DNA from 3 places in the Psychrobacillus syltrankelensis genome. Region 1 is predicted to be linked to each of the others. Evidence: riboswitches for the same ligand, from Rfam matches in the RefSeq annotation. Region 1 holds a riboswitch; each other region holds the start of a gene.

Region 1 (10,331 bases):
TTTATGTCCCATAATAACTGTTTCTAATACTGTGTATTCTTCATATTCAAAGTGATTTTGTTTTAGAATTGCTAGACGCTCATCCGGGTTCATAATCACGTTTCCTTCTTGAGCCTCAATTTCTCCAGAAAGAATTTTGATAAATGTAGATTTACCTGCTCCATTTGCACCGATTAAACCATAACAGTTGCCTGGAGTAAACTTTATATTTACGTCTTCAAATAATTTACGATCACCAAAACGAAGACTTACATTACTTACTGCAATCATGGTAGTACCTCCTAAAATTCACAATGCTATTATTATAACATGAATGCGACAAAATTAGGTATTATTATTAATGAAGAAAATTCAGTTCTTTCATGACTTGTACCAATGGAAATGCATTCACATGTAGCTTTGAAAAATAATGTTGTAATAGTATAGCCAGTGTGTAGTCAAAAGCTATAAGGAATAAATATTTTTTTAGCAAAGTTCAATTTTGATATTGGGAGGAATTTCTGGAAGTCTGTAGAATTAATAAATGTACTTAAAACTAACCAGACTAATAAATTTCAGTAAAAATAATAAAAGTTTTAAATTTAATGAAGGAGTATGTAAGGAGAAAAAATAGTATTACTATGGAGTCGCAGGTGATTCAGGAAGTGGAAAAACAAGGTTTAGTAAAAGGCTCGAAGAAAATTTAGGGGATATAAGAGTCAAAATTATAAATACGGATGATTATTTTAAGATAGTAAAACCAAGACTACGTCCATCCTGATTCAGTTGATTTGGAAAGTTGTGTTCGGATTTTATCTGTTTGATTTCATGTGAATAGTATGATGTTCTAATTATTAAAGGCTTAGAAGGCTTATTGGTTTTGTAATTTGATGAAATTAGAAGACGTCTTGATTTGAAAATATTTGTCGATTGTCAATCTAAGCAAATATCTATAAATGTTATTAGAGATTGGGCACTAAAGAGTTATTCAGGTTTGGCAAGCATGCATTAATTGGGATTCTTCAAATATGTTGATACAATAGCTCAGTTCAAAGAACTAAGCTATCGTTCAATTGTTAGTCCCAATATTTTTCGATAAATTCGTCTCGGCCAGATTGAGCACGATCTTCTTTATAATGTTTTGGACTCTTTTTATAATAATCTTGGTGGTAATCTTCTGCTTCGTAAAAAGTTTTTGCTTCTCTAATTGGAGTTATTATTGGCTTTGAAAACTTACCGCTAGCTGCCAATTGTTCTTTCGATTTTTCAGCTTGAAGTCTTTGCTCCTCTGAATGAACGAAAATAGCAGAAGTATAACTTTCTCCACGGTCTTGAAATTGACCTCCTGCATCAGTTGGGTCAATTTGTTGCCAAAAAATTTCAAGAAGTTGATTATATGAAAAAATGGCAGGATCAAATTGGATTTCCACGACTTCTAGATGACCAGAATTTCCTTTCTTCACATCTTCATAAGTTGGGCTTTCTAAATGACCCCCCATATATCCTGATTTTACTTTATGTATTCCGTCCCATGAATCAAATGGCTTCACCATACACCAAAAACAGCCACCTGCAAATGTTGCTTTTTCTATCAAAAGTATCCCTCCTAATCTTGTAAAATTTATTCTATCACTTCATTAATAGTTAGACAAAGAAACAGAAACTATTATTAATAATATACGTTATTTATATAAAGGCAAAGGAGAGGTTTTTGTATGGATGAAACTCAAGAATCGAGACGTTCCCAACCGAAAAGAAAAAGAAGGTTTAGAATAGGTAGACTTTTCATGTTATTACTAGTTTTAACAGTATTGATTTGCGGTATTTATTCCATTATCCAGTTCAACTATGGGGCAAAATTAGCAAATGGAGAAAATCTAAAGATTGAGGAATTTAAAGGTGATAAGCTTAGTCCGAATGATAGGGAAAATATTTTAGTTCTTGGTGTAGATTCAAGAGGTGAAGATAAAGCAAGATCAGACACAATGATGCTTGTTTCATGGGATAAAAAGAAAAATGATGTGAAAATAATTTCGTTTATGCGCGATATTTATGCGGAAATTCCAGGATTTAAATCATACAAACTAAATACTGCATATTATTTAGGTGGCGTCCAACTGCTAACTACAACATTACAAAATATGTTTGATATTCCTATTCATCATTATGCATTAATTGATTTTAGCAGTTTCGAATCATTAGTTGATATTATTGCTCCAGGCGGAGTGCCTATATCCGTGGAAAAAGATATGTCAGAGAAAATAGGGGTATCACTAACAAAAGGACAACATGATTTATCTGGAAAAGAATTGCTAGGTTATTCAAGATTTCGACATGATTCCGAAGGTGATTTTGGAAGAGTTTCGCGACAACAAATCGTTATGGAAGCATTAAAAAATGAAGTACTTTCCATTAAGAACTTACCAAATATACCTAAGTTTATAGGAGCCGCTGAAGGGTATATTGAAACTGATTATAAAAAAATGGATAAAGTTAAACGTGTTTTAGAAGTTATAACGAGCGGTAAAGTGGAAATCGAAAAATTAACAATTCCTCTTGAAGGAACCTATTCATTTAACAGTTATGCTCACGCTGGCTCCGTAATAGAAATAAATATTGAAAAAAACAAAGCTGCAGTTTCAGAATTTTTAAAAGAAAAGTAATACTTATACGTTGCTAATCTTGATTTTCCTCCGTAAAATAAAAGTATATTGGAAAGGAAGTTTGATAAGAGTGGAACCTGAAAAACCTTCTTTTTTTTCTACAAGATACATAAAATTTTTAGGAGGGCGTAATACATTCTTTACGTTAATAGCATTGCTGTTAACCGGTCTAGTTGTAATGGTATACGATAAAATATCTTTTATTTTTATACCACTAACTGTATTTTTGGGGAGTGTGATTTTACCCATAATTTTAGCGGTCATTGCATATTATTTATTAAGACCAATATTACGACTCTTAGAAAAAATAAAAATTCCTAGAGTTTTGGGAATATTAATCATCTTCCTAGCATTAATAGGATTAATAACATTGCTTGTATTTTTAGTATTTCCATTTTTGAAAGCCCAATCTATCAGATTGGTGGAGGAATTACCTAATAACCTTATTCAATTGCTTAATTCTTTAGATACTTTTTTGAGAAACTCTTTTGTTGCAGATTATTATTTACAAATTGAAAGTGATGTCATGGACTTATTAAAAAATGTACCTACTGAAATAAGCAAATTGTTTCAAAGTACCGTCGCAAGTATTGTAAGTGGAATAACATCTATTGTGGGGGCAGTAACAAGCTTTGTATTATCCATAATTATGGTTCCGTTTATCCTTTTTTATTTATTAAAAGACGGAGAAAAGCTACCACAGTATATTATGAAATTATTTCCACCTCGTATGAGAGATGATTTACATTCCGTATTTAAAGATATTGATAAACAAATTAGTTCGTATATACAAGGCCAAATATTAGTGTCTATGTGTATTGGATTTATGATCTATATAGGATTTACAATTATCGGAATGGATTACGCCTTGTTACTTGGAGTAATAGCAATGGTAACAAGTGTTGTTCCCTATTTAGGACCAGTTATAGCAATCACACCAGCTGCCATCATTGCACTTGTTTCACCACCCTTTATGTTAATCAAACTTGCGATAGTATGGACTATAGTTCAATTAGTGGAAGGTAAATTTATATCCCCTCAAATTATGGGTAAGTCACTACATGTTCATCCAATTACGATTATTTTTGTTTTGATAACATCAGGATCATTGTTTGGTGTTCCTGGTGTAATATTAGGAATTCCAGGTTATGCAATATTAAAAGTTATTGTTTCACATTTTTATACACTATTTAAAAAGCGTTATAATAGGTATGAAACGAATTTAGAAAACCATTATGAGTATACAAATAACAAGGTGGACTGAGAGTTATGGCGAAGAAGTTTGAATCTTCTATAAGAGTACAAACGATTAAAATTGACACAGTGGTCGATCATCCTTATATTGAACATGGTATAAACCTTTCCGGAACTATATATATTGATGGTGTACATGATGACGAGTCAATAGGAAATATTAAACTAGAAGTTTTCAAATTAATAAATGGGGAAGTATCCAAAATCGTATCCAAACATTCTATTGAACTTGTAGGTACAGTAGCATCAAAAGATATGCAAATGATTCCTTTTGAAATTATACCTGATGATAGATGGCTACCTGATGGTAATGACGAAGTTACAAAATTAATCCTACGTACAACCGTGTTATTTGAAAATGGATCCGAATATAATGACGAAGACGAGATTAACTTCGACATTGAAGAATAGATATTTTGAAAGCTCCAGTGAATTTTTGCTGGAGTTTTTTTATGGATAATTCAATAAAAAAAGAGCAATCTAATGGAAAATGAGGAGAGATATTATGAAAAAGTTGATTGTGGTGCTATTAGTTTTCCTATTGCTTAGCTTATCTGCTTGTGGTTTCAACAGAAATTCAAATGGACCACCTAATACACAAACCCAAGTTAACGGTAATGCAAATCCAAATACTGTTCCAAATACTGGTAATAAAAAAGTGGATATGGAAAATGATGTTGGAATTCCAGATAAGAATGAAAATAATGACCACCTATTAGTTAAATAAGAAAAATTTATTTGGCATAATATAAAAGATATGATAAAATATTATCAACTTAGTGAACGGAGGTGACGAAAGAATGAAAAACACTGTGAATGCACATGGATTTATACTGGAATTTTTATCCACATCTTGTGCGATTACTCATGAAATTGAGCCTAACGGGACTAGTCTGTCCTTTTTTAGACAATTTAATGAATTTCACAGCTGATAAGCCATTCTTTCTGAACCAAAATTTTAGGAGAAGACTGCTTATATGCAGTCTTTTTTCTTTGCAGAAAAATGCTTCCAGCTAAATCAGAGATGAGAGGAAGCGGAAAATATGATATGTACAATACAAGAAGTTAGTAAAATGCTTGGAGGAAACACAATTTTTGAAAATTTATCTTTATCTATCAAAACTGGAGATAAATTAGGGATTGTAGGACGTAATGGTAGTGGTAAAACAACCCTACTTACGTTAATAACTGGTTTAGAAATGCCAGATGAGGGCAAGATTCACTTCAAAAAAGGAACGAAAATTGGTTATTTAGCTCAGATTCCATTATTTTCAAATAATGTGTCCGGCATCGATGTACTAAATTCTGCATTTAAGGAACTAATAGAATTACAATCTAAGATGAAAGAACTTGAAGGAAAGCTATCCACTGAGGACCCTAAGGAGTTAGAAAAATTACTTCAAGTATACGGAGAAATTCAAGAGGAGTTTACTAATCGTAACGGCTATGCGATTGATTCGGAAATCAATAAAGTAATAGAGGGTTTGCAATTATCCTCTTTTGTGCATCTATCATTTACGACATTAAGTGGTGGGGAACAGACAAAAATAATGCTTGGTAAGCTTTTGTTAACGAAACCAGACTTATTGTTACTAGATGAGCCTACGAACCATTTAGATTTATTTGCAGTTGAATGGTTAGAACAATATTTAGTTTCCTATTCGGGTACAGTAGTTATTATTTCACATGATCGATACTTTCTAGATCAAGTTGTTACTAAAGTTGCTGATTTGGAGGATGGAGAAATAAAGTTATATCACGGAAATTATTCATCTTTTATTATCGAAAAAGAAGATGCATTAATGCGCGAGTTTCAGCAATATGAAGAACAACAAAAAAAGATAAAGAAAATGAAAGAAGCAATTAAACGATTAAAAATATGGGCTAATGAAGCAGTGCCGCCAAACGCTGGACTTCACAGACAAGCGAGAAATATGGAACGTGCATTAGAAAGAATGGAAAAGGTAAGAAAACCACTAATAGACCCTAAAAAGATGAGCTTATCGTTTGAGGCAGCTCCTAGAAGTGGAAAAGAAGTGATCATCATGGAGCAAGTATCGAAAAAATATGGGGAAAAAGTGCTTCTTCAAGATGCTAATTTACACGTGTACTGGAAAGAGCGTGTTGCCATTGTTGGACGTAATGGTACAGGGAAATCTACGATACTAAAAGCACTTTTACAAGAATTATCGGTGGATACAGGAAGTGTACGTCTAGGCAGTAATGTCCGAGTTGGATTTCTGTCTCAGCACTTTGAAATAAACAATCCAAAAGAAAAGCTAATTGATGTATTTCGAAGTGAAGTTAATGTTTTAGAAGGAGATGCTCGTCACATACTTGCTAAATTTATGTTTTACGGACCAGATGTATTCAAAAGAGTGGGTGATTTAAGTGGGGGGGAGAGAATGCGCCTGCGACTCGCCCAGCTTATGCATCAAGATATCAACTTATTAATGTTGGATGAACCAACGAATCATCTGGATATAGATTCAAGAGAAGTTTTAGAGGATGCATTAGATGACTTTCAAGGAACAATTTTAGCTGTTTCTCACGATCGATACTTTTTAAATAAATTATTTCCAAGAACTGCTTGGCTAGATCAAGGTCAACTTACAACTTTTGAAGGGCCTTACCAATGGGCCCGTGTAAAATGGGAGGAGCAACAGTCAAAGCAGAGTGTCCCAGTTATAGAACAAAAGAAGGGGCTTACTAAACTTATCGAAGTAAAGCCTCTAAATATTCGACAGATTGAAGAAGTAATTAGGAATTTAGAAGAGGAAGTTCTGTTGTTAAAGAAGCAAATTGAAAAGGAACAAGACTGGTCAAAATATGAAAACCTTCTTTCGATCAGAGATGTAAAAGAAAAAGAATTAGAAGAGTTAATAGAACAATGGCTTGAGTCTTAATAATTTCAAGTTTGAGATTAGTAACTGAAAACTAATTACCGAAATAATTTTTGTGTCATTGTTTAATCTTTATTGCTTAAATGTTCTGAAAGTGATACTATGAAATTTATATTTTAGTAATAAAAATAATATACTCTTATTAAGAGAAGTTGAGGGATATGGCCCTATGACGCTTCAGCAACCTCTGACTTTGTCAGAAAGGTGCTACTTCCATCAAGATTGTTAATGATCTTGAGAGATAAGAACAAAGAGCTTGAAGGAAACCCTCTTTTCTTATCCATTAGAAAAGAGGTTTTTTTATTTTGTAAATGGAAAAGGAGACAAAATAGATGCCTATTAATATCCCACAGAAATTACCTGCTACTGAATTGCTTAAGGAAGAAAAAATATTTGTGATGGATGAGAACCGCGCTTCCACTCAGGACATCCGCCCCTTGAACATCATTATTTTAAATTTGATGCCTGAAAAAGAAAGAACAGAATTACAATTATTAAGACTTTTAGGAAATACACCCCTTCAAGTAAATGTAACGTTCTTGAACACAGCAACACATGAATCAAAAAATGTAAGTAAAACGCATTTAGATACGTTTTACACTACTTTTAATCAAATAAAACACAGACGATATGACGGAATGATCATTACAGGAGCCCCAATTGAACACTTAGCTTTCGAGGATGTTGACTATTGGGAAGAAATGACTCAAATTATGGATTGGACCAAAACCAACGTGACATCTGTTTTACATATTTGTTGGGGTGCTCAAGCTGCATTGTATCATCATTATGGTATTGGGAAATATGATTTGCCCCAAAAATGCTCAGGGGTATATACACATCGAATTTCCGATCTAACAAACAATCTAGTTCGAGGATTTAATGATGAGTTTAATGCTCCACACTCCCGTTATACTGCAGTATCTTTTGAAGAAATTCAAAACGATTCGAGATTAATACTTCTTGCAAATTCGGACGATGCAGGAGTTTTCCTTGTTATATCTGAAGATAAAAAACATATTATGATCACGGGACATTTAGAGTACGATGCAGATACACTTGCAGATGAATATAATCGTGATGTGAATAAAGGACTTGAAATCGATGTACCTAAAAATTACTTTCCAGACGATGATCCAACGAAACAACCGATAAATTCTTGGCGTTCTCATACGCATTTATTATTTTCAAATTGGTTGAATTATTATGTCTACCAAGAAACACCGTTTGAGTGGGAATAATATTGAGGGGGGCTGTCCGAGGATGTTTACCCCCTAATTATAGGCAGATTTTTGATTTAGTCTCGAATTTATCAGAATTGGTTACGATTTCATTTACTTTAGTCTCGCTTAAGTACAAATTGGTCTCGATCTGCCATTTGATATAAGAAGGATGAACTTTTTATTAGTAGGAAATACAATATTAAACGAGATATATCATTCATAGGAAGTGATAGAAAAGTTGTCTTTTAGCCAATTGAATGGCTTAAAGACAACTTCTCGAAGATTATTGGAAGATTTGGTCAATTTGTTTTATTTCTTGTAGGCTAAGCTGCACTTCTAAGGTCTTTATATTATCCAATACTTGCTCCGATTTTTTCGTTCCAGGTATAATCACATCGATTGTATCCTGCGTTAAATACCAAGCAAGAACTAAATTTGAAACTGCTGCGTTTTTATCATTTGCTATTAGTCGAAGTTGTTCTATTTTTTCTAGATTGCGAACAAATTCTTCTCCTTGGAATAAAGGATTTTTTGAACGGCCATCTTCAAAAGTACTATTTTTATCAAATTTTCCAGTAAGTAAACCCGAGGCTAGTGGGAAATAAGGTATAAAGGAAATATTGTGCTCTTTTGCGTAGGGTATTAAATCATTCTCCACCTCTCGTTTTAACAAGTTATAACCGGATTGAAGGACGTCAATATGTCTATCTTTATTACCTTCTTTTAATTGATCTAGTGTAAAGTTTGATACACCAATAGCACGTATTTTTCCTTCTTCTTTCAAACGAGAAAGCGACCCAATGGCTTCTTCCTTTGGAGTGTTTTCATCTGGAAAATGAATGTAAAATAAATCGATATAATCGGTTTGAAGACGTCTCAAGCTATTTTCAACTGTTTCTCTTAGGAAATTTGGGTTATTATCCACTACCACTTTTCCATCCAAAAATTTATGTGCCCCTTTGGTAGCCACAACAATATCTTGACGTTTCCTAGTTTCTTTCAATACTTCTCCAATTAACTCTTCTGATCTTCCTGGACCGTAAATAAAGGCTGTATCCAAAAAGTCAATTCCGTTATTTATAGCAGTACATACTATTTCTTTTCCAGTCTCATCATTGAGGTTGGGGAAAAGATTATGCCCACCAACGGCATTGGTACCAAGTCCTATGGGATTTACAAATAGTCCAGTTTTACCAATTTCTACTTTATTACTCATAGCTAGTTTAAACATCTCCCTTTTTCCGAATAGTTACACTATCATAATAGCAATATTGTAAACAACCTCAAAGGAAACTGCTTTTAATGATATTATTAAATGGAATGATAATAAAGGGAGATGATTAGATTGTCAGAAATAACAAAACTGCATGCTGATTTTGTTCGAGTTATTCGAAAGAAATTTGAAGAAATGAAAAGCGATACGGAGAAAGCGATTATGCAAATGGATGAGAAAGCATTATTTTGGTCACCAAATGCACAATCAAATAGTATCGATGTTATCGTCAAGCATATGAGTGGAAACCTAATTTCTCGCTGGACTGATTTTTTAACGACAGATGGGGAAAAACCTGATAGAAATCGTGATGGGGAGTTTGAAAGTACAATAGAGTCACGTGAAGAATTATTGAAAATGTGGGAGAATGGTTGCAATGTGTTTTTGAATGCAATCGACACTATAGAAGAGAAGCATTTACTACAAACAATTTATATTAGAAATCAACCTCATACTGTCATGGAAGCAGTTATAAGATGCATAGCACATATATCAAGCCATGTTGGACAGATTATTTATATTGCGAAACAAGTAACTCCTGAAGACAAGTGGACAACTTTGTCTATACCCAAAAAGAAGGGATAAATAATATGGTTTCAAAATTTACTTATATTCATAGTGCGCCAGATAGTAGTAATGTAAATAGAACATATCCAGCATTATTTTTAATGCATGGAATGGGTAGCAATGAACATGATTTAGTAGGACTCGTATCTAGCTTACATGAGAAATGCCATATTTTTAGTATTAGAGGACCGATTTCACAGCCACCAGGTTATGCTTTTTTCACAATTGAAGGAATAGGAAAACCCCATCTTGCAATTTTTGATCAAGTATTAAAAGATCTCCAAACTTTTATCGAAGAAACTGTAGAAGAATATACGATTGATCGCGATCAGCTTTATCTTCTTGGTTTTAGCCAGGGGGCTATACTTGCTCAATCACTAGCACTGGTAATGGGTAACCGAATAAAAGGAATAGTGGCACTTAGTGGATATATTCCAGCAATAGTGAAAGAAGAATATTCGATACAGCC
Region 2 (10,331 bases), 1.6 Mb from region 1:
TAATTCCTATTAAAATGACAAGTGATATAAAAAGTGAAACAACAGGAATCCTTTGTTTAATAATTCGATTCTCGATTTTCAACTTGAATAATGGTGCAAGGAGGACACCCGCTACAATCGTAAATTGCCACATCCCTGATATTAACCATCCTGGCCCATATGCGGCTGCAAAAGTTAGCGGTGCGTAAAATAACACAAAACCAACGAAGCTCCAAACTAACCATGGAACAGGGGCGGTTTTTAATTCCTTAAACGTAGTAGATAACCCTTTTCGATAATAAACGATGATAAATAAAAAAGGAACCATAAAAAAGTATCGGAGGGAAGAGCTCCAAAGCCAGCTTCCTCCCGATATTTCCATTGAACGATTAAGTATGAATGTTACAGCAAAAAATAAAGAGGCTAAAACACCAAGAAATATTTCACGCATTAAAACACCTACTTAAGCTTGTTTTTCAAATGATTGGATAATACCCTTTACAACGTTCGTTGCTTTCTCCATAACATCTACTGATACAAATTCGTATTTACCATGATAGTTCTCTCCGCCAGTAAACACGTTAGGAGTAGGCATACCCATGAAAGAAAGCTGGGAACCGTCTGTACCACCACGAATTGGAATAATAAGTGGTTCGATATCTAGTGAAATCATAACATCTCTAGCCACATCTACAATTTCCATAACGGGTGTAATTTTTTCACCCATATTGTAATATTGATCGTTTAACTCAACAGAAATAGCACCTTCTCCGTATTCTGCTTTAATCTTTTCAGCAGTATCCAGGAATAACTGCTTTTTCTCTTCGAATTTTTCGCGGTCATGATCGCGGATTATATAGCTAAGTTCTGTTTTCTCTACATCCCCATTAACATTCATCAAATGGATAAATCCTTCATAACCATCTGTTTTCTCAGGAACTTCGTCTGTTGGCATATGTGATTGGAATTTCGTAGCGATTCCAATGGAGTTCACCATTTTTCCTTTTGCAGAGCCAGGGTGTACACTTGTGCCATTTGTTACAACTTTAACACCGGCTGCATTGAAGCTCTCAAATTGTAATTCACCAAGAGGCCCACCGTCCATTGTATAGGCAAATTTTGCTCCGAATTTTTCCACGTCGAATTTATGTGGTCCTCGACCGATTTCTTCATCGGGATTAAATGCTACACGTATTTTTCCGTGTTTCACTTCTGGATTTTGAACGAAGTATTCCATTGCAGTCATAATAATCGCAATTCCGGCTTTATCGTCCGCACCTAATAGTGTTGTACCATCTGTAGTAAGAAGTGTATGACCAACATAATTTTTAAGCTCAGGGAAATCCTTCACAGTCATAATTGTGTTTTCGTTCAATGTGATATCTTGACCATCGTAGCTATCAATACGCTGAGGGTTTACATTTTTCCCAGTGTAATCAGTTGCAGTATCAACATGAGCTAAAAAGCCAATTGTCGGAAGATCCTTATCTGTATTAGAAGGCAAAGTAGCAAATAAATAACCATTTTCATCTAACGTAATTTCTTCTAGACCGATTTCTGCAAGTTCTTTTTCTAGTAAATGAAGCAGATCCCATTGACCCTCTGTAGACGGGCAAGTAAGGCTTGCAGCATTCGATTGTGTATCTATTTTTGCATAGCGAGTTAAACGCTCGATTAATTTTTCTTTCATGAGAATAAATCCCCTTTCAAATTATAAAGCCTACGTTTATTTTAACAGATTCTTCCGAGTTGCGGAATAATGAGCATAAATACTATATGCAAATAAGAACTGAGCTACATAATAGGAAATCATAATAAGGACATCCGAAAAAGGAATATCTACAATAAATCGATTAATGGCAAGCACAGAATCCGAAATCATAAATAAAATGGCACCAATAATTGCGAATTTATTAGCTGTTTGGAATGCATTCCATCCCATTGATAAAATGACAATAATATAGAGAATGACAGCAGTGGCTAAAACAAAATCACCTTTTGTCCAAAGAGTTCCAGCAATCCAAAAAGCCATCCCAATTCCGTAACAAATAAGAATAATGGCAGCCCATTTTGGAATAGTAGACGTTTTAATATGACGAAACGCAATAATATACCAAATATGCCCGATTAAAAATGTTATAAGCCCGGCGATAAACCAATAAATCAAACCATCTGCAAGCATACAAATTAATAGTCCAGTCATAATAAGTATTTTATATTTATTGGACTCTCCACTAGATTGCTTATAGGCAAGTAAAATAATCAATAGCATGGGGATAAGTTTAAATACTATTTTTGTCGATACTGGATCCACCGGAATGAAGAAAATATAAATGATCGCCATCACCGCAATAAAAATACTAATAATCTTGTTCCACATAAAAATAGTGACACCCCTTTTATTTTATATTCGTTATTGGTAGAAAATATCCTGCAATAGTATATGCGAATATAAAAAGAACAAGCATCCGACTTGAAGATGCTTGTTCTTGGATAATTCAATATTCAGGTGGATTATAAGTTACATAAGTTCCTGCGATAAAATCGTGAATTGCTCGTTTATCTTCTCGTAGGGCTACCATAAATATACTAACGATAGTGCCTATTCCAAATGTAAGTGTATACACAAGACCGCCAATAATTTCTCGTTTTAGCATTGTCCAGAAGTCTACATTTGATTCATCTATTTTCACAATTCGGATACCCACTATCTTCTTTCCTATTGTATATCCGGACCATAAAAGAGGCACAATCAATGCATAGATGCTTTGACAAATTACTGTGAACCAGGATTCAGAAAGTTCTCCTGTAATGATAAAACTTATAACCATTAGTGGGATTCCTATGATGAGCCCATCTAAAATATTTGCACCTAATCTTATCCAAAATCCAGCTGGATTCAACATTTGACACACATCCTTCATTAAAGAGCGGAATCATCCACACTATTTAAATATTCTTCAATGGAACCAATTACAGATTCTACACAACCTTCTTCAAATGGAGAAATTAAATTTGCATCAGCTACTAATTTAGTAAAAGATTTAGAGCCGCCTAACTGGCAAAGGTGTAAATAATCCTTCCAAGCCGCTTCATGATCTTCTCTTGAACGCTTCCAAAATTGGAATGCACAAATTTGAGCTAAAGTGTAATCAATATAATAGAAAGGGCTAGCGTAGATATGCCCTTGACGTTGCCAGAAGCCACCTGCTTCTAAATAACTATTACCTTCATAATCACGATGAGGCAAATAAATTTCCTCAATTTTTTTCCAAGCTGCTTTACGCTCAGCAGGAGTCATTTCGGGATTTTCATAAACAATGTGTTGGAATTCGTCCACTGCGACACCGTAAGGCAAGAATAGAAGTCCGCTACTTAAATGTGCAAACTTATATTTATCGGTTTGTTCTTTAAAGAATAATTCCATCCAAGGCCATGTGAAGAACTCCATACTCATCGAGTGAATTTCACATGATTCAAATGTAGGCCAAACGTACTCAGGAATTCCGATATTGCGGCTCGTAAACACTTGGAATGCATGACCTGCTTCATGTGTTAATACATCAATATCTCCCGATGTTCCATTAAAGTTTGAGAAAATATACGGTGAGTCATAATTGTCGATAAAAGTACAATAACCTCCAGATTCTTTCCCTTTCTTGGCTACTAGATCCATCAAATCACGATCTATCATAAACTGGAAGAATTCTGCAGTTTCTGGTGACAACTCTTCATACATCTTCTTACCATTATCCACAATCCACTCAGGAGATCCTTGTGGTGTAGCATTTCCACTTAAGAATTTAAGCGATTCATCATAAAACTTTAGTTCATCTAGCCCGATACGCTTCGCTTGTCGCTCGTATAATTTTGTAGCGACTGGAACGATAAAATCACGTACTTGATCACGGAATTTCTTTACCATCTCCGCATTGTAATCGATACGATTCATACGAATATATCCAAGCTCCACAAAATTTTCATATCCTAATTTAGTTGCAATTTCATGGCGGACATTTACAAGTTGATCATAAATATCATCGAACCTTGCCTCATGCTCCTGGAAGAAATTAAATCTTGCTTCCGTTGCTTTCTTTCGGACTTCTCGATCAGTTGATTCACCATATGGTCCAAGCTGTGCAAGCGTTAATGTTTCGCCGTTAAACTCCACTTGTGCGGAAGCGACAAGTTTAGAATAATCAGAGGCCAATTTGTTTTCCTTCTGCATAAGAGATATCACATCGGAAGAAAAGGCTTTAATCTGAAAGTCAGCTAGATCAAATAACTGGCTACCCCATTTTTCTTCTAATTCATTACGGAAAGGAGAAGCGACAAGTGCTTTGTAATATTCCGTTACGAGTTCTTCAACTTCTGGACCTACTTCATCAAAGTAATCTCGTTCTTTTTGATAATATTCATCATTCGTATCGATTGATGCGCGAATATATACCAAATTAGCTTGTGTTGAAAAATCATTGCGAAGTGCATTTAATTCTGCAATTGCGGTACTTTGCTCCACTACTGAAGATGCTTCCTTAAACTTTGATAAAGCCTCATGGAACTTTACTTTGTCTTCTTCCAAATTTGGTCGTTTGTATTCGTAATCTTTAAATGTTACCAAGTTTATTCTCCTCCCGGTCGTTTCTTCGAAATTCGAAACGTTCTCATTCCCATTGTTCATTATTTTCTGATATATTGCAACTAAAATTTTACAATTGACTATTCTTAGACAATTGTTTAATATGTTAGTAAATCAACAAACAAATAAAGGGTGTGTTTGGTTAGTGGAAATATCAGAATTATTTTGGAATGCGAATACAGAACAATTAAAGGCAGGATATATAGAAGAAAAGGAATTTTTTGTTTGTCTATTATGTGGAGAAAAAATTGAAAAAGGAATTATTTATCCTGCTGAAAGTTTATTGTTTGAAGCGGAACGTTATATGAAACGACATATCGTGATGGAGCATGGATCTGTATTTCATTATCTAATTGGGCTAAATAAAAAACTTACGGGATTAACCGATCATCAAAATAGCTTGCTCCGTTTATTTTATGACGGTAAAAGTGATGCAGAAATTCAAACAGAACTGAATATCGGTACCAGTTCTACTATACGGAACCATCGTTTTGTATTGAAGGAAAAAGAGCGACAAGCAAAAATGTTCTTAACAATGATGGAGTTATTGAAGCAAAAAGATGATCACGCTCCCACATTCCTACCTCTCCACAAAACAGCCACTATGGTAGACGATCGATACAATATAACAGCAGAAGAGCAGCAAGAAGTAGAAAAGAAATTTTTCCCTGAAGGCGTGGATGGACCAATACTAAAGTTTCCGAAAAAGGAAAAGCAAAAACTAGCAACTTTGCGTGTCATCATCAAACGATTTGAGCAAGAAAAGACATATAGTGAAAAAGAAATAAATGCAATACTAAAAAATATATATGCTGACTTTGTCACATTAAGACGTTATCTAATTGAGTATGGGTTTTTAAATAGAAAAGACGATGGCAGTGCATACTGGGTAAAAAAATAGAGTAGAGGACTAATACAAATGAAAGTTGATCAATACAAAATAACTAAAGAAGAGCTAGAAGAAGTAGAAAAGAAATTTTTCCCTGAAGGCGTCGATGGGCCACTATCAAAGTTTCCGAAAAAAGAAAAGCTAAAATTAGCAACATTGTATGTAATCATCAAACGATTTGAACTAGAAAAAACATATAGTGAAAAAGAAATAAATTCAATACTAAAAGATTTATATGCTGATTTTGTCACAATAAGACGCTATCTAATTGAGTATGGATTTCTAGGCAGAAAAGATGATGGTAGTGCGTACTGGGTGAAAAATTAACTTCATTCAGTCATGAAAAAAATATAATCTCGTCAAGGCGATAGATAGTAGAGGGTGGAGAAAAATGGATCGAAAAAAAGAACTTAAACAAGAATACAGAGAGGTAAAAATTGAAGGCGGTATTTATGTTATCACTAATAAACAAAACGGCAAAAAATTCGTCGCATCTACACGTAACTTCAAAACATTAAACGGAACGAAATTCACGTTAGAAACAGGTACTCATACAAACCGAATACTCCAAGAAGAGTGGAAAAAATTTGGCAAAGACGCATTTGAAATAGAACAGGTGGAGATACTGAAAAACTCAGAAAATCAATACGTAGACGAAAAGAAAGAATTAGAAAAACTATTGGGTAAATGGATGGAAAAATTACAGCCTTATGGTGACAATGGCTACCACACGAAAAAAGATTGATACTAAAAAGGCTTCCATTCAAAGGAAGCCTTTTATTTCCTAATCAAATTAAAATCTTTACTTTTCTAAAGTAACCCCTACAGATGCGAGAGCATTCCTTTTGAACGAGAGGACGTGGCCATTATACGAGAGCACTCCTCAACCGAACGAGAGGACTCGTCCAATACGAGAGCGTTCATCATTCGAACGAGAGGACTTGTCCAATATCGAGAGCATTCCATCAAAACGAGAGGAAATCGCCTGTATACGTGAGCGTTCCTCGACCGAACGAGAGAACTCGGCCAGTATACGAGAGCATTCCTCAACCGAACGAGAGGACACGGCTAGTATACGAGAGCATTCCTCAACCGAACGAGAGGACACGGCCAATATACGAGAGCATTCCATCAAAACGAGAGGAAATCGCCAGTATACGAGAGCATTCCTCAACCGAACGAGAGGACACGGCCAATATACGAGAGCATTCCATCAAAACGAGAGGAAATCGCCAGTATACGAGAGCGTTCCTCGACCGAACGAGAGAACTCGGCCAGTTTACGAGAGCATTCCTCAACCGAACGAGAGAACTGGGCCTGTATACGAGAGCATCCAAAAAAAGAGGGCTTAATCTCACTTTAGATGGGATTCATTTAAATAGTCATAGTGCTCAGATCGTAGCAGAACTTTATGCATCGATCATTAACCACATTAAAAATAGCGGTAAAGAGACAGCTTATAACTAATCAAAAGCAAATAAAAAATGACTCCGAACAAATTCGGAGTCATTTCCCAACAATATAAGTCTTCAAGAGCGCGGCTCGTTCACGCATTCGCAATTTCATTTCCACACTTTTCGGTGTTTTTGCTGACACGACATCGGCATCCCAGTCAATTTTTTTAGCAAGCATTTTCGCCCGATGTAGATGATAGTCACTTGTAATTATTGTCACGGACGTCACATTTTCGGGCAATAATTCTTGAGAAAATAGCAAATTTTCATAAGTAGAGGTCGACTTATCTTCTACAATAAGTCGTTTATCCGCAATCCCTTTTTCTAAGAGAAAGTTCTTCATAAAGACTGCTTCTTCAATATCTTCATCCTGTCCTTGTCCACCAGATACGACAAGCTTCACATGTGGATTCTCCGTAGCATATTTTAGCGCTGAGTCTAACCGATAACGTAATGCAAGGGAAGGGATATTTCCTTTTTTCACTTTTGCACCAAGCACGATTGCATACTCATTGGTTCCATCTGCTTTAGGTTCAAGACCCTCTGCTAGCCATTTACTCGTAAGCATCCACACACCAAATCCTCCAGAAGCAATGACAAATATAGGAATAAGCACAATCCACCTCATTTTTTTCTTCATTCAATTCACTCATTTCATTCCATAGAGGGCTTCTTTTTTCTTAAAAAGGCTGAAATTCTTGGTTCTTCTTTAGATACTAAACGCCGAAAATTTTCGATATGCAAAACAAATGCCATGACGAATAAAAAACTCGCAATTGCAATAGGGGCATACCCTTCTGAAAACCAAATAGTCCCGCCCACAAATACAAAATAAAAAACAAATACACCGATCAATAAATAGTCCGTTAAAAAAGTTGTACCTATTAATAATAAAAGACCAATTAGTCCAAGAGGCCAATAAATAGCAAATAATATGCCGATGATAGAAGCGGTTCCTTTTCCACCTTTAAACCGAGTGTAAATAGGGAAATTATGACCTAAGATAACCGAAGCTCCCGCTAAATATAGTAATAAGTCCTGTTCAACATCGGAAAATAAAGCAAAATGCTGCATGAAATAGCGGGTACCGATAATTACGATTACCCCTTTCAAAATATCAATTAGTGCAACCAAAATCCCGTATTTCATGCCAAGTACAATTGCTGCGTTTGATGCACCTGAATTTTTTAGCCCCTCATTTTTAATATTGACTCCACTAAACAATTGAGCAACCTTCGAACCATGAATTGCTCCAACTAAATAACTAATAATTAATACACAAATAATCCAAATTATCATTAAAACACCCCTAAAAATTTCTCTATTACATTTAACGTTTGAGAAATAAAGAAGTTTCAGAATTATTTAATAAAACACTTGACTAATTGATTACTAGAATCTTATACTGTGTAACAAGATGGAAAACTAAATCTAATACTCTTATCAAGAGTGGCGGAGGGACTAGGCCCTACGATGCCCGGCAACCAACAAGTTCTGAACTTGGAAAGGTGCTAAATCCTACAAATTCAAGTTCTGAATTTGGAAGATAAGAGGAGGAACTTGCGAAACTGCACCCCTCTTCTTAAGCGAAGAGGGGTTTTTTGTTTGTTCTAACACTCCTCTCCCGCCTCCCTAAGCGTCCATCTAAACTACTTTACAGGAGGAATTCAAAATGACAAATTTCCAACCAGAAACACTTCTTTTACACGGTGGTCAACAACCAGATCCAGTTACAGGTTCACGTGCAGTGCCAATTCACAAAACAACTTCTTTCGTATTCCGTGACACGGAGCATGCTCAAAATCTATTCGCATTGAAAGAGGCAGGCAATATTTATTCCCGTATTACTAACCCGACAGTAGATGTCTTTGAACAACGAGTTGCACTACTAGAAGGAGGAACAGCTGCTGTTGCCTTATCTTCTGGAATGGCCGCAATCGCATTTTCCATTTTGAATATTGCAGGAGCAGGAGATGAAATTATAGCAGCGGAAAACTTATACGGTGGAACATTTAATTTGTTTGCCCATACATTGCCACGCTACGGTATTACAGTGAAATTTATCGATTCAACAGATCCAGAAAACTTCCGTGCAGCAGTAACGGACAAAACAAAAGGATTCTTTGCTGAAATTATTGGAAACCCAAGCTTAAATGTACTTGATGTAGAGAAAGTTTCTGCAATTGCAAATGAAGTAGGGGTACCTTTACTTGTGGATAATACATTTGCAAGCCCGTATGGTGCAAACCCGATTAAACATGGTGCACATGTGGTCATCCATTCTGCAACAAAATGGATTGGCGGACATGGAACAACAATCGGAGGAGTAGTTGTAGATGGAGGGAATTTTAACTGGGATTCCGAAAGATTCCCTGGATTTACAGAACCAGACGTAACCTATCATGGCTTACGATATGGAATCGATGTTCCAAACGTAGCGTTTGCGGTTAAACTCCGTGTTCAACTGCTACGTGATTTCGGCCCTTCCTTAAGCCCGGAAGCAGCATTTTCTTTCTTACAAGGTTTAGAAACACTTCATTTGCGAGTACCAAAACACAATGAAAATGCACAAAAAATAGCAGAATATTTATCTAATCATGAAGGGGTAGAATGGGTTAACTACCTTGGATTAGAGGATCACCCATCTTATGATCTTGCACAAAAATACTTAAATAATGGTTTTGGATCTATTTTAACTTTTGGGGTGAAGGGCGGAAAAGAAGCAGGTCGACATATTATTGACAATATTGAAATTTGGTCGCATGTAGCAAATGTTGGGGATGCGAAATCATTAATTATTCATCCTGCTTCTACAACTCATCAACAACTGACGCAGGAAGACTTAGTGAAATCAGGTGTTACAGAGGACTTAATCCGTTTGTCGGTAGGTCTAGAAGCAGTAGAAGATTTGCAAAATGCACTTGATAAAGTACTTATAGGAAGTACAAATGTCCTCTCTAGGTAGAATTTTGTTGTTAATTGGGCAAAGATAGTCTACAATATGTAAAATAGTCAGTCGAAAAATACGATTCGATATTTTATTAGATTATGAATATGGAAGCTCAATTGTGCAGATTCATTTGGAGGAGAAAGTATGGCAAAAATAAAAGCAGCAATTCTAGGTTTCGGAACAGTCGGCCAAGGAATTTATCACATTGTAAATGAAAAAAAAGAAGATCTAAAAAAGTCGTTGGGATTGGACATCGAAATTAGTGCTATTCTCGTAAATAATTTATCGAAAGAAAGAATACAAACGCCTGGTGTACTTGTAACAGATGATTTTGAGGATATTATTAATATTCCAGGACTTCAAGTTGTATTTGAAGCTATTGTGAACGAAGAACCGGCATATGGCTATTTATGTAAAGCG
Region 3 (10,331 bases), 710 kb from region 1:
GCAGTAGAAAAATACCGTAAAGATAGTAAACTTGAGGCAAATAATGAAATAGATGATCTCCTTTTCCAATCACTTTCTAAGACACTTATGGACTATAGAGCTAGAAAAGAGAACGATAAGCAATTACAAATGGGGATAAGTTATTTAATCCACAATTTGAAAAAATAAGATTATCCTAAAATCCTATACGCAAAGCCCTCTTCGTTTGTTACAATAGTAGAACGGATAGTTGTAAGAGAGGGGTTTGCGTATAATGGAAGATATTTTTATCGAATTGGCTAAAGGAATTGGACTCTTTTTCCTCCATCCTGCAGTGTATATTACGCTTCTTTTCTCCATATTAATTGGTTATTTTCGTGTGAAGAGAGAAAGAAAGCATTTCCGCACTAGAATTTTATGGGGTTGGACAGAGATAAAGCATTTATTGGATGGGTATGTTTGGGCAATTGTTCTCTCAATCATCAGTGTCTTCGTAGGACTGGTCGTTCCATCTTTATGGCTATTTATCTATAGTGCATGGATGATTATATTTATATTATTCTTTGTATACCAACTTGGTTCACCCATTTATGCAATGGCATTAGGCGTACTTACGCTGTATTTTATGAATATGAATGATTGGTCTTTTCATTTATTTTCTTGGAATATTACTGGTTTTAATATATTGCAGGAAGCAATTGTTCCAATAGCTATTTTAGCCGGTTTGTTGTTATTTGTGGAGGGAATTCTTATTCACAAGCACGGCGGAGCAAATGCTTCTCCAAATTTAGTAAAAACAGCTAGAGGTAGTGAAGCAATTGAATTTGTAACGAAACGCTTGTGGTTATTACCGATTTTACTGGTTATACCCGGAGATGTGATTACTTCCTACCTCCCTTATTGGCCGCAATTTACACTTGGAGAATCAACATTTTCACTAATATTATTTCCATTTGTCATTGGATTCCAACAAAAAAGTAGAAGGTCACTTGCATTGGAGTTTTTCCCTAAATTAGGGAAACAAGTTTGGCAATTAGGAATTGTAATCGTGATCATTGCCTCAATAGGTTTTCTAATGCCAATTATAAGTATAATTGCGATGATTATTGGAATCATTGCTAGATTAGCTATTTCATATATTGCTTATAAAAAAGAAATGGCTGGAACATTTGCTGTATCTCCACAGTCGAATGGAGTTATGATAGCTGCAGTATTAGAAGATTCACCTGCAGAGAAAATGGGACTTCTCATCGGTGAATGTATTGTGAAAGTGAATGGTCGAAAAGTGACAAATGAAAGCGAACTATATGAAGCCGTTCAAGTTAATGCCGCTCACTGCCGCTTGGAAGTATTAGATACGGGGGGAGAGCTCCGTCTACGGCAGCATATACTATTCAAACACGATCATTATCGTTTAGGCTTAATATTAGTTAGGTAGGAGGAATTATGGAAACATTATCTTTATCAACACAAATAATATTAGCCATTTTTGTTCCGGCACTGCTAGTTATACTATTTACTCGTATAACATTTAATCATTATGTCTCTTTAGTATTAACGGTTGCCCTATTTGCCGCATCGGTGTACGCTGGATACACGCATAGATGGTGGATTTATATTATAGATGCCGCATCTTTAACAAGTGGATTTTGGTATGCGACACATATGAAAAATCGAGACAAAAATAAAACATCCGCTCCCTAAATAGAGGGGCTGATGTTTTTTTACAGAATAAGAAATTATATGCATTATCGTCCTGTGACACCAGTGTTCATAGTACTTTTAAGAGTTAGATAATACCGCAGATTTCCGTTTCAGGTGGACGCGTTCCGCAGGGTGAGAGATGAACCATCACTACAGCTCACGCGTTCGTTGTGATGGCTCATCTTTCTACGAGGAACGAAGGCTAAGAGCGCCACATCGTGTGGCAATGCCTTCGTGACCAACATCCTGTTGGCCTCCGTCTGGAGTCGCCACACCTTTCACTACAATCCATTAAGTGAGTTGTACTAACAAGAAGATTTAGCCCAGCTATCGCTAAGAGGATAGAAATAGTTTAAGTAAACGTTGTGATCATGCCATCCTTTAATAGTTGTTGAATAAGAGATGCTATTGATTTTTAATATTTTGGTGAAATTTTGTGCATCCGGATAAAATGTAGTTCCTTAACTAACGATCATATTAAATTGAGAAATGGTTGCTTTCTTCAAGGATTTTGTTGCTTTCAGTGTAGAATCTGTAACTTTCATCTTACAATTAGTCGCTCTATGACAGTTTTTAACTTCTTAGTTGAGCATTTACGCTGAGCGGACGAAATTGTATCTTCGTCCGCTTTTAAAAGAGTAGGAAAGTATTTTTTCTCTAATTATACAAACCAAACGCATCATGTCCTCACAAATTCCAAGAGGGTGACGGACAAACATCCGCCACAAGATTACCGAAAAAAATGGCTCTTGAAGTGACGCAGTCACTTCAAGAGCCAAATTACTACGGTAATAGTGTAGTCAATGTTTCGTTCAAAGCACTCTTGAAATAGTAAATACAGGATGCACTTAAAGCTTGCGTTTTTTTTAGAAAGTACACTATTCCGCTTCTTTTCGGGCTAAGGAGGCTTCGAATTCTTTACGAATGTTATGCAGTAATTCTGCATCTGTTAAAATGCGATAGCCGGTTGTTGCGAGTACTATTGCTCCTTTAATAAGCGCTTCGTCACCTTCTTTTGATTTGGCTGCTTCTCTAAACTCAATCGTGTGTGCAATTAAGTCGTCGGGTCCAATTTTCATATGTGGATGCGCGGTAGGTACTAAGTAACTGATGTTTCCAGCATCAGTTGAGCCTTTTCCTTTTCGTTTTTCGAGATGAACTACTTCTCCGATGGCCTCTAGTTCAGTATGAATTACTTCATCTAATACAGAATTTAATACGAAGTCTTGTACCTCATTTTGAAAACGTTCAATCTTCACGGAAGCACCAGTTGCTAGGGCTGCTCCGTTTGCGATCGCACGAACCTTTTCTGCGACTTCCTCTGTTTTTTTCCAAGTTTCAGCACGAATGTAGAAGCGAGCAGACGCATAGTCAGGGATAATGTTTGGGGCATCGCCACCATGCGTGATGATACCGTGAATACGAACGTCCGATGGTAATTGTTGACGTAGTGCATTTATTCCATTGAATAGCTGAATGACCGAATCTAATGCGTTTATGCCTTGTTCAGGTGAACCGGATGCATGCGCAGCTTTTCCGTAAAAATGAAACTCTAATGGATCTACAGCAAGTGTTTCACTAGTTAAGGAAGTTTTTCCAGCAGGATGAATCATTAAAGCAGCGTCGATATCTTTCAAATAACCATGCTTCACAAAGCTTCCTTTTGCACTCCCATTTGGACCGCCCTCCTCAGCAGGGGTGCCAAGAACGATGACACGTCCACCAATTTCAGGTAATGTTTCTGCTAATGCAATTGCTGCAGCTACACTAGTTGTACCAATAATGTTATGACCGCAAGCGTGACCAATACCAGGAAGTGCATCGTATTCAGCTAAAAAAGCGATTGCTGCTCCTTCTTTGCCACTATCTTTAACAGCAAAGAAAGATGTTTCATGCTCTGCAACTGCTGTAGTTACTTCAAAGCCTGCATTTTTAAGAAGTTCCACATGTTTTGCACTTGCATAAAATTCTTTGTTTCCAATTTCGGGATTTGCATGGATTTCTTGACTTGTTTGAATGTAGAGTTCCCGATTTTGCTCAATTGAATTAGTGATTATATCTCTTTTTTCTATTGCGATACTCATGTTATTTTCCTCCTTTATTTTAAAAGATCTTTGAATGTTTTATTTAATTCTTCTTGCGAAAGAACCACTAGGAAGGAACCGCCTTTTGTATCTTCTGTAACGGCATTTTTAATATCATCTTCATGATATAATTCCACAATGCGCTTAAACGTCTCATTATCTTTATCTTTCGCTCGTGCTGCAATTATGTTTACGTATGGATAAGTGGATTCGTTATCCCCCGACTCTTTAAAAATTGGATCTTCTCCTGGTGAAAAACCAGCTTGACCTGCCACACCGTTATTAATAATTGCCGCTGTTACATCTGGTAATACTCGAGGTGTTTGTTGCGCGACCATTGGAATAATATCTAGATTTAATGGGTTTTCTGCAATTTTAGAAGGATCTCCGAATAGACCAAAATCATCTGTTAATGTAATAAGTTTAGCTGCTTCTAATAAACGAAGTGCACGTGCTTGGTTAGATGGATCGTCTGGAATCGCTATTTTATCGCCTTTTTTTATTTCAGAGATATCTTTAATTTTTTCGGAATAAATCCCAAGTGGAGCGAACATTGTGGAACCAATTGGCACGATATCATTGCCACTTTCGTTTACATACTGCGCTAAGAAAGACATATGTTGAAATGCATTTAAATCTATATCTCCGTTAGCAAGCGCATTATTTGGTAAAGTGTAATCGGCAAATTCAACTAGCTCAATTTCAATGCCTTCTTTAGCAGCTTTTTCTTTCAAAATTGGCCACTGGACGCCATCCGAACCGTTTACACCAATTTTCACTTTTACTTTTTCTTTTGTATTTGAATCTCCGCTTTTTTCATTTCCACATGCCGCTAGTAAAATTGCAGCAATAATTGCTAATAAAAATAAACTAAACTTTTTCATATCAAAACTCCTCTTTCTATCGTCTCATAAATTTTTTTGATAAAGTATTTCCTAGCCATTGTGCGAGTTGCACTAGAACAATTAAAATAATGACAGTTACGACCATTACACTACCATCAAAGCGTTGGTATCCGTAAGTCATGGCAAGATGTCCTAAACCGCCACCACCAACTGTACCTGCAACGGCAGAAAAATCGATTAAACTAACGCTAATAAATGTAAGTCCTAAAATCAGTGGTCCAAGCGCTTCGGGAATCAGTACGGTAAATATGATTCGAATGGGACTAGCACCCATTGCTTGAGCAGCTTCAATTACCCCTGGTTCAATACTTACTAAATTATTTTCCACGACACGGGCTATCGAAAAGCAAGCAACGATTGTCATTGGGAAGATGGCAGCTGCCGTTCCAATTGTTGTACCAATTACTAATCTCGTTAATTGTGAAATGGCAACTAAGAAAATAATAAATGGAATAGGTCGAATAATATTAATCAAAATATTTAACACTTGAAATAAGACCTTATTTTCCAAAATATTTTTCTCTCGTGTAACAAAAAGTAATAAACCAATGGCGATTCCAAGAATAGAGCCGAATATTAATGTAGTGATGACCATGACGATAGTTTCCCCAGTCGATTCTACAATTCGAGGCCAAAATGTTGTCCAATCAACTTTCATGGTGCGCAACCTCCTCAATGTCAACAATTGTTTCTAGGTCACTTAGACTTTTTTGAATCGCTTCGGAATTACCTTCAAAAGAGATTAGTAAATTCCCAAAAAGTTTTTCTTGTAGTTCTCGAACGGAGCCATAGACGATATTAAAGTGAACTTGATGCTTTTGGGTTACTTGCGACAGTACCGCATCATTTGTAATATCCCCTTTGAAAATAACGCGATATAATTTCTTTCCGCCTCTAGACCGCCACTCTTTTAAAATGGTTTCAGAAGGTAAATCTTGTTGAACAGATCGGATAAACCGTTGCGTCGTTAAATGTTGCGGATTGGTGAATACATCAAAAACATCTCCAGATTCTATTACTTCGCCATTTTCCATTACTGCTACACGATGGCAAATAGATTGTATGACATGCATTTCATGTGTAATTAGTAAAACTGTTATACCAAGATCTTGATTTACTTTTTTTAATAAACGGAGTATTTCCGCGGTTGTTTCTGGATCTAATGCTGAAGTAGCTTCATCACAAATGAGCACATCCGGAGAGGTGGCTAATGCCCGAGCAATTCCTACTCGTTGCTTTTGTCCTCCAGATAATTGGTCTGGATAATCCTTCGACTTATCGGATAAACCGACAAATTGTAATAATTCTTCTACTCGCTGATTAATTTCTTGTTTTGGTAAACCTCCAAGTTTAAGTGGGTATGCAATATTTCCTGCAACCGTGCGAGAGTTAAATAAATTAAAGTTTTGAAAAATCATCCCAATATTGCGGCGTCTTTCTCGTAGCTCTTTGGGAGATAGTGAATTGACATCAATATTCTGAATCATAACGGTTCCAGCGGATGGACGCTCTAGCATATTGACAAGTCTCAATAAAGTGCTTTTACCAGCACCACTAAAGCCGATAATGCCAAATATTTCACCTTCGTTCACGGTTAATGAAACATTTCTTACTGCATGCACCTCCCTTTTGCCAAGAAGAAATGTCTTGGAAACATTTTTAAATTCAATCATTATTAATAACCTCCTGAAAAGTTAGTTAATTCTTTACAGACAATAAATTACAGCTATCTAACTTTCTGACAGGGGAACGAAAAAGAGCTTCCTTTCTCTTATCTGTTAGCAGATAAGAAAAAGAAAGCTCTTCGAAAAATTGAAAAACAATCTCGTTCTCATCTTCCGAACATTAATTGTTCGTAGGAATTGGCACAGTGTTCAAAAGTGAATCTGCTGCCGAAACGTCATAGGGCCTGTCCCTCGGTTTCTCTTGATAAGAAAGTGATGTGCTATGTAATTGTTGTAAGAATTGATACCAACATTAAACAATAAAACCAAAAACGTCAAGCATACTTCCAAAATAAAATAATTCAAAATTATTAAAATATTAAACTATATATTGCCAAAACACTGATAGTTCCTAATACTACGACCATGACATTCGAGTAGATAATTGCAAGGGTAAAAGCGACAATTGCTCCAATAACTCCGAATAATAGATTCCCTTGTTGTACATATAAAATTGCTGGAAAAATTAACGCTCCTAGCACTGCAAATGGAATATTACTTAATACACCCGAGACAACAGGTGGTAATTTTCTTCCTTCTAAAAAAGTCAGTGGAAAAACCCTCGGAATGTATGTGACAATAGCCATTCCAAGTAGTGTCCACCAATACCAAGTACCCATTCGTTTAAGCTCCTTCCGGCAAACTAATACTACGTTTCGCATAAATAATTTCAACCAATATTGAAGATGCAAGCGTAGCTACTAAAATAGCCCAACCTGTTGATAATAATTCTGTCCAATAAAAGAATCCATTAATAATGGCAGCGAATAAAGCGAGCACTACTACTTTTCGATTCCCACGCATAGAAGGCACTAATAACCCGACGAACATAGCATATAAAGCAATAGACATAGCTGCTTGCAAAAAAGCAGGTAGGTTGGCGCCAATGACATGGCCGATAGCCGTGAATAAAACCCAACTACTATAACCAATCAGGGCTACCCCAAATGCAAAAGAAGTACGTACTTTATCCTCTTTTTGAGTAGCTAGCACAGAAAAGGATTCGTCAGTTATACCAAAAGCATATATTCCTTTAATCCATCTTTTTTCACTGTGCATCTTTTCATTCAACGCAGCCGTCATTAAGAAGTGACGAATATTAACGACAAACGTATTTAATACAATTAAAATGGGATCAACTCCGTTTGAAATTAGCGTCAATGACATATATTGGGACGCACCTGCGAAAACAAATACACTCATAGCTGTTGCTTCCATAATGGAGAGACCAGTGGTTTTTGCCAATAAACCAAACGTTAATGCTACTGGGAAATAGCCAATTGCAATACTAATTCCTGCTTTTAATCCTTTTAGAAATGAATTATTATTCATAATAAGCTCTAACCCCCTTTTAAAAATAGAATGAACAAATTATACTATATATCAAAAGTTTTATACATACGAAAATTGGGAATAGTATAAATATACATAGTTTGTAAACCCAATTTCTTTATCTCCGAGTGGAGAATTACTTATTTATTTCGTAGAGGAGAGTAATCATGCCTAGCTGGTTTTCATTTGAAACATTGACTAATTTAACACACGATTACCGAGCGTTAGGACCATTGATAGGAGTTCTTCTACCTTTCTTAGAAGCTTTTCTACCTTTTTTACCTTTAGTAGTTTTTATCGTAGCGAATGTCAATGCATACGGAATGTTATTCGGATTTTTATTATCGTGGGTAGGCTCCGCTGCGGGGGCTTACACAGTTTTTTTAGTTATTCGCAAGTATGGACGTGCTAGAGTGTTAGGCTTTATAACAAAACATGAGAAAATCCAAAAGTTAATATTATGGGTGGAGAGAAATGGTTTTGGACCATTATTTTTACTCATTTGTTTTCCTTTTACTCCATCTGCACTTGTGAATATAGTTGCGGGCTTGTCTAACATAAAAAAGAAAACGTACTTATGGACGGTCACATTAGGTAAATTGATCATGATATTAGTAGTAAGCTTCATTGGATCTGATATCAAAGCACTTGTAACGCAGCCTGTAAGAACGATAATAGTAGTTCTAATTGTTGTTATGCTTTGGTTTGTTGGGAAAAGTGTGGAAAAAAGAATAAATAACAAGTTGGAAGAGGACTATAAATTAAATCGTGACGAGAGACGGAGCACTGAGGTGAAAAGATTTGAGTAACTTAGTTGCTATCATGATTGATATTATCGTAGTGTTTACTATCCGGATTTTATAGCAAGAGGTTATGAAGTAATCGGTAAATCGGAAACCGCCTAAATACCGATATTTTCACTTTAAAGATAATTCATCTAATATTGGTAAAGTGAAGGCAAGATACCTGCCACCCTCTAAAGAAACTTTAAATTTTAACTTCGAATAATTTCCTTCTCTACTGTATGTTTTGTACAATAGAGAGAGGGAAATTATTCGTTTTTTTTATAAGATGAATCAATTTCATAATTTAAAGATAGAGCATAAAACACAAACAATATTAAAGCGAAATGTGAGAATATGTATAAATTACTCTACATAAATCAGCATGATTTCCGCTATCGGCGGACGCTTTCCGCGGGGTGAGCGATGAGCCATCACCGCCGCATTCGCGTCGTTTGTGATGTCTCATCTGTCTCACTCATCCCGCAGGAGTCGCCGCCTGTCGCTCCAATCAATAAATTAAGTATTGCTCGTGTTTTAATAATTAAATGCTATTTATGAAATTAACTTAAGATATAAATTATTATGCTATGAACAGGTTGAAATCCGCAGCAGGTGGAGGCGTTACAGGGAGCAAACATCAAGCAGCTTCTCTAACTCCTGAGCAAACTTAGCGACATAATGAATTGGTACTTCTTTGGCTTATTCATACGGTAAGCAAAATTAGAGAAAAATAAGTAGTATACACCGATAAAGAAGTGAAGAGTTTCCGAAATGGTGTTCGGAAGCTTTTAAAAGAGTAGGGAAGTATTTTTTCTCTAATTAGCCAAACCAAACGCATCATGTCTTCACAAATTCCAAGAGGGCGACGGACAAACATCCGCAACGTTTCCCCGAATTTAGCGCTCTGGTATTCGCTTTCCGTGGGGCGAGCGACGAGCCTCGGGCCAACACGACGTTGGTCATGAAGGCGTTGCCTCAGGATGAGCCGTCTTAAGCCTTCCTCCTATTAAACGCTTCGTGCGGGGTCTCGTCTGTCTCGCTGATCCCGCTGGAGTCTCGTACTGCCGCGCTATCTCCTTATGAGTAGTAAAGAGAGATAGTGATGGAATCCTATAGAAAGCTTAAAGCATTAAATGGCACACTCCAAGATAAAAGCTATTTTGTGTTTCTCGTTGCTGACTTTGCAATTTGTAGTCTCTATCTTGCGAATATGTCTATAAGGCTAAGGGTAATGGCAAGAATGTTGCCCATATATTTTTTACCTAAGGTTCACATCTAATTGGTGTACCAAGCGTTCGGACTTATATTAGTTGTTTGGAGAAGCGTCCGCTCGACTCCTGCGGGAAAGCGGAGTAATCGAGACCCCACAGGAGCAGAGCATAGGAAGGAAGGCTAAGGGCGCCTCGTCCTGAGGCGACGCCTTCATGACCAACATCGTGTTGGCCTAGGAGACTCGATACTTCGCCCGCGGAAAGCGAGCGGTAAGCTTCGGAAAACAAATGAGTGGAGCCCCCAGTGCTCTTGAAGTGCGCTTGCGCTTTTCTCAATCATCTAAAATCAAGAAAGTAGGTGCAAAATTGTCATTAAGAATAGTAAGTGGGCGGTCAGGTTCAGGAAAAACTAAGTTTATGCAACAAGAAATAATTGATACATTACAGGAGACTCCTATTGGAGATCCTATATTTTATATTGTACCCGACCAAATGTCTTTCACCAGTGAGTATACTCTTGCGGCAGATTCTGGACTTGCTGGTTTAATACGAGCACAAGTAACGACATTTAAACGGTTAGCATGGAGGATACTGCAAGAAACAGGAG

What was found. A riboswitch is a leader RNA that binds a small molecule or an ion and turns the genes downstream of it on or off. The one in region 1 is predicted to bind S-adenosylmethionine.
Region 2: another riboswitch for S-adenosylmethionine. It lies ahead of ACTSKG_RS11325 (O-acetylhomoserine aminocarboxypropyltransferase/cysteine synthase family protein); the one in region 1 lies ahead of metA (homoserine O-acetyltransferase MetA).
Region 3: another riboswitch for S-adenosylmethionine. It lies ahead of ACTSKG_RS07500 (methionine ABC transporter ATP-binding protein); the one in region 1 lies ahead of metA (homoserine O-acetyltransferase MetA).

The regions. Positions count from the first base shown of each region.
Region 1 is NZ_CM144227.1:784,452-794,782, reverse strand. It holds gene ACTSKG_RS04105 (ABC-F family ATP-binding cassette domain-containing protein) at 1-270, opposite strand, end outside; partial or broken gene ACTSKG_RS04100 (hypothetical protein) at 635-760, shown strand; gene msrA (peptide-methionine (S)-S-oxide reductase MsrA) at 1,056-1,571, opposite strand; gene ACTSKG_RS04090 (LCP family protein) at 1,695-2,642, shown strand; gene ACTSKG_RS04085 (AI-2E family transporter) at 2,713-3,906, shown strand; gene ACTSKG_RS04080 (sporulation protein) at 3,912-4,307, shown strand; gene ACTSKG_RS04075 (hypothetical protein) at 4,402-4,623, shown strand; gene ACTSKG_RS04070 (RAxF-45 family protein) at 4,697-4,828, shown strand; gene abc-f (ribosomal protection-like ABC-F family protein) at 4,940-6,802, shown strand; SAM riboswitch class I at 6,936-7,047, shown strand; gene metA (homoserine O-acetyltransferase MetA) at 7,132-8,040, shown strand; gene ACTSKG_RS04055 (aldo/keto reductase) at 8,306-9,238, opposite strand; gene ACTSKG_RS04050 (DUF1572 family protein) at 9,368-9,880, shown strand; gene ACTSKG_RS04045 (alpha/beta hydrolase) at 9,886-10,331, shown strand, end outside.
Region 2 is NZ_CM144227.1:2,359,131-2,369,461, reverse strand. It holds gene ACTSKG_RS11375 (DMT family transporter) at 1-430, opposite strand, end outside; gene pepT (peptidase T) at 443-1,669, opposite strand; gene ACTSKG_RS11365 (lysoplasmalogenase) at 1,706-2,359, opposite strand; gene ACTSKG_RS11360 (RDD family protein) at 2,478-2,885, opposite strand; gene ACTSKG_RS11355 (M3 family oligoendopeptidase) at 2,903-4,600, opposite strand; gene ACTSKG_RS11350 (DUF2087 domain-containing protein) at 4,722-5,519, shown strand; partial or broken gene ACTSKG_RS11345 (DUF2087 domain-containing protein) at 5,547-5,834, shown strand; gene ACTSKG_RS11340 (GIY-YIG nuclease family protein) at 5,899-6,252, shown strand; gene ACTSKG_RS11335 (YdcF family protein) at 7,014-7,601, opposite strand; gene ACTSKG_RS11330 (glycerol-3-phosphate acyltransferase) at 7,616-8,260, opposite strand; SAM riboswitch class I at 8,399-8,514, shown strand; gene ACTSKG_RS11325 (O-acetylhomoserine aminocarboxypropyltransferase/cysteine synthase family protein) at 8,634-9,926, shown strand; gene ACTSKG_RS11320 (homoserine dehydrogenase) at 10,056-10,331, shown strand, end outside.
Region 3 is NZ_CM144227.1:1,496,733-1,507,063, reverse strand. It holds gene ACTSKG_RS07530 (S41 family peptidase) at 1-168, shown strand, start outside; gene ACTSKG_RS07525 (PDZ domain-containing protein) at 254-1,417, shown strand; gene ACTSKG_RS07520 (CsbA family protein) at 1,426-1,683, shown strand; gene ACTSKG_RS07515 (M20 family metallopeptidase) at 2,562-3,767, opposite strand; gene ACTSKG_RS07510 (MetQ/NlpA family ABC transporter substrate-binding protein) at 3,782-4,651, opposite strand; gene ACTSKG_RS07505 (methionine ABC transporter permease) at 4,668-5,330, opposite strand; gene ACTSKG_RS07500 (methionine ABC transporter ATP-binding protein) at 5,320-6,345, opposite strand; SAM riboswitch class I at 6,501-6,608, opposite strand; partial or broken gene ACTSKG_RS07495 (AzlD domain-containing protein) at 6,708-6,989, opposite strand; partial or broken gene ACTSKG_RS07490 (hypothetical protein) at 6,943-7,080, shown strand; gene ACTSKG_RS07485 (AzlC family ABC transporter permease) at 7,021-7,728, opposite strand; gene ACTSKG_RS07480 (TVP38/TMEM64 family protein) at 7,896-8,537, shown strand; gene addB (helicase-exonuclease AddAB subunit AddB) at 10,091-10,331, shown strand, end outside.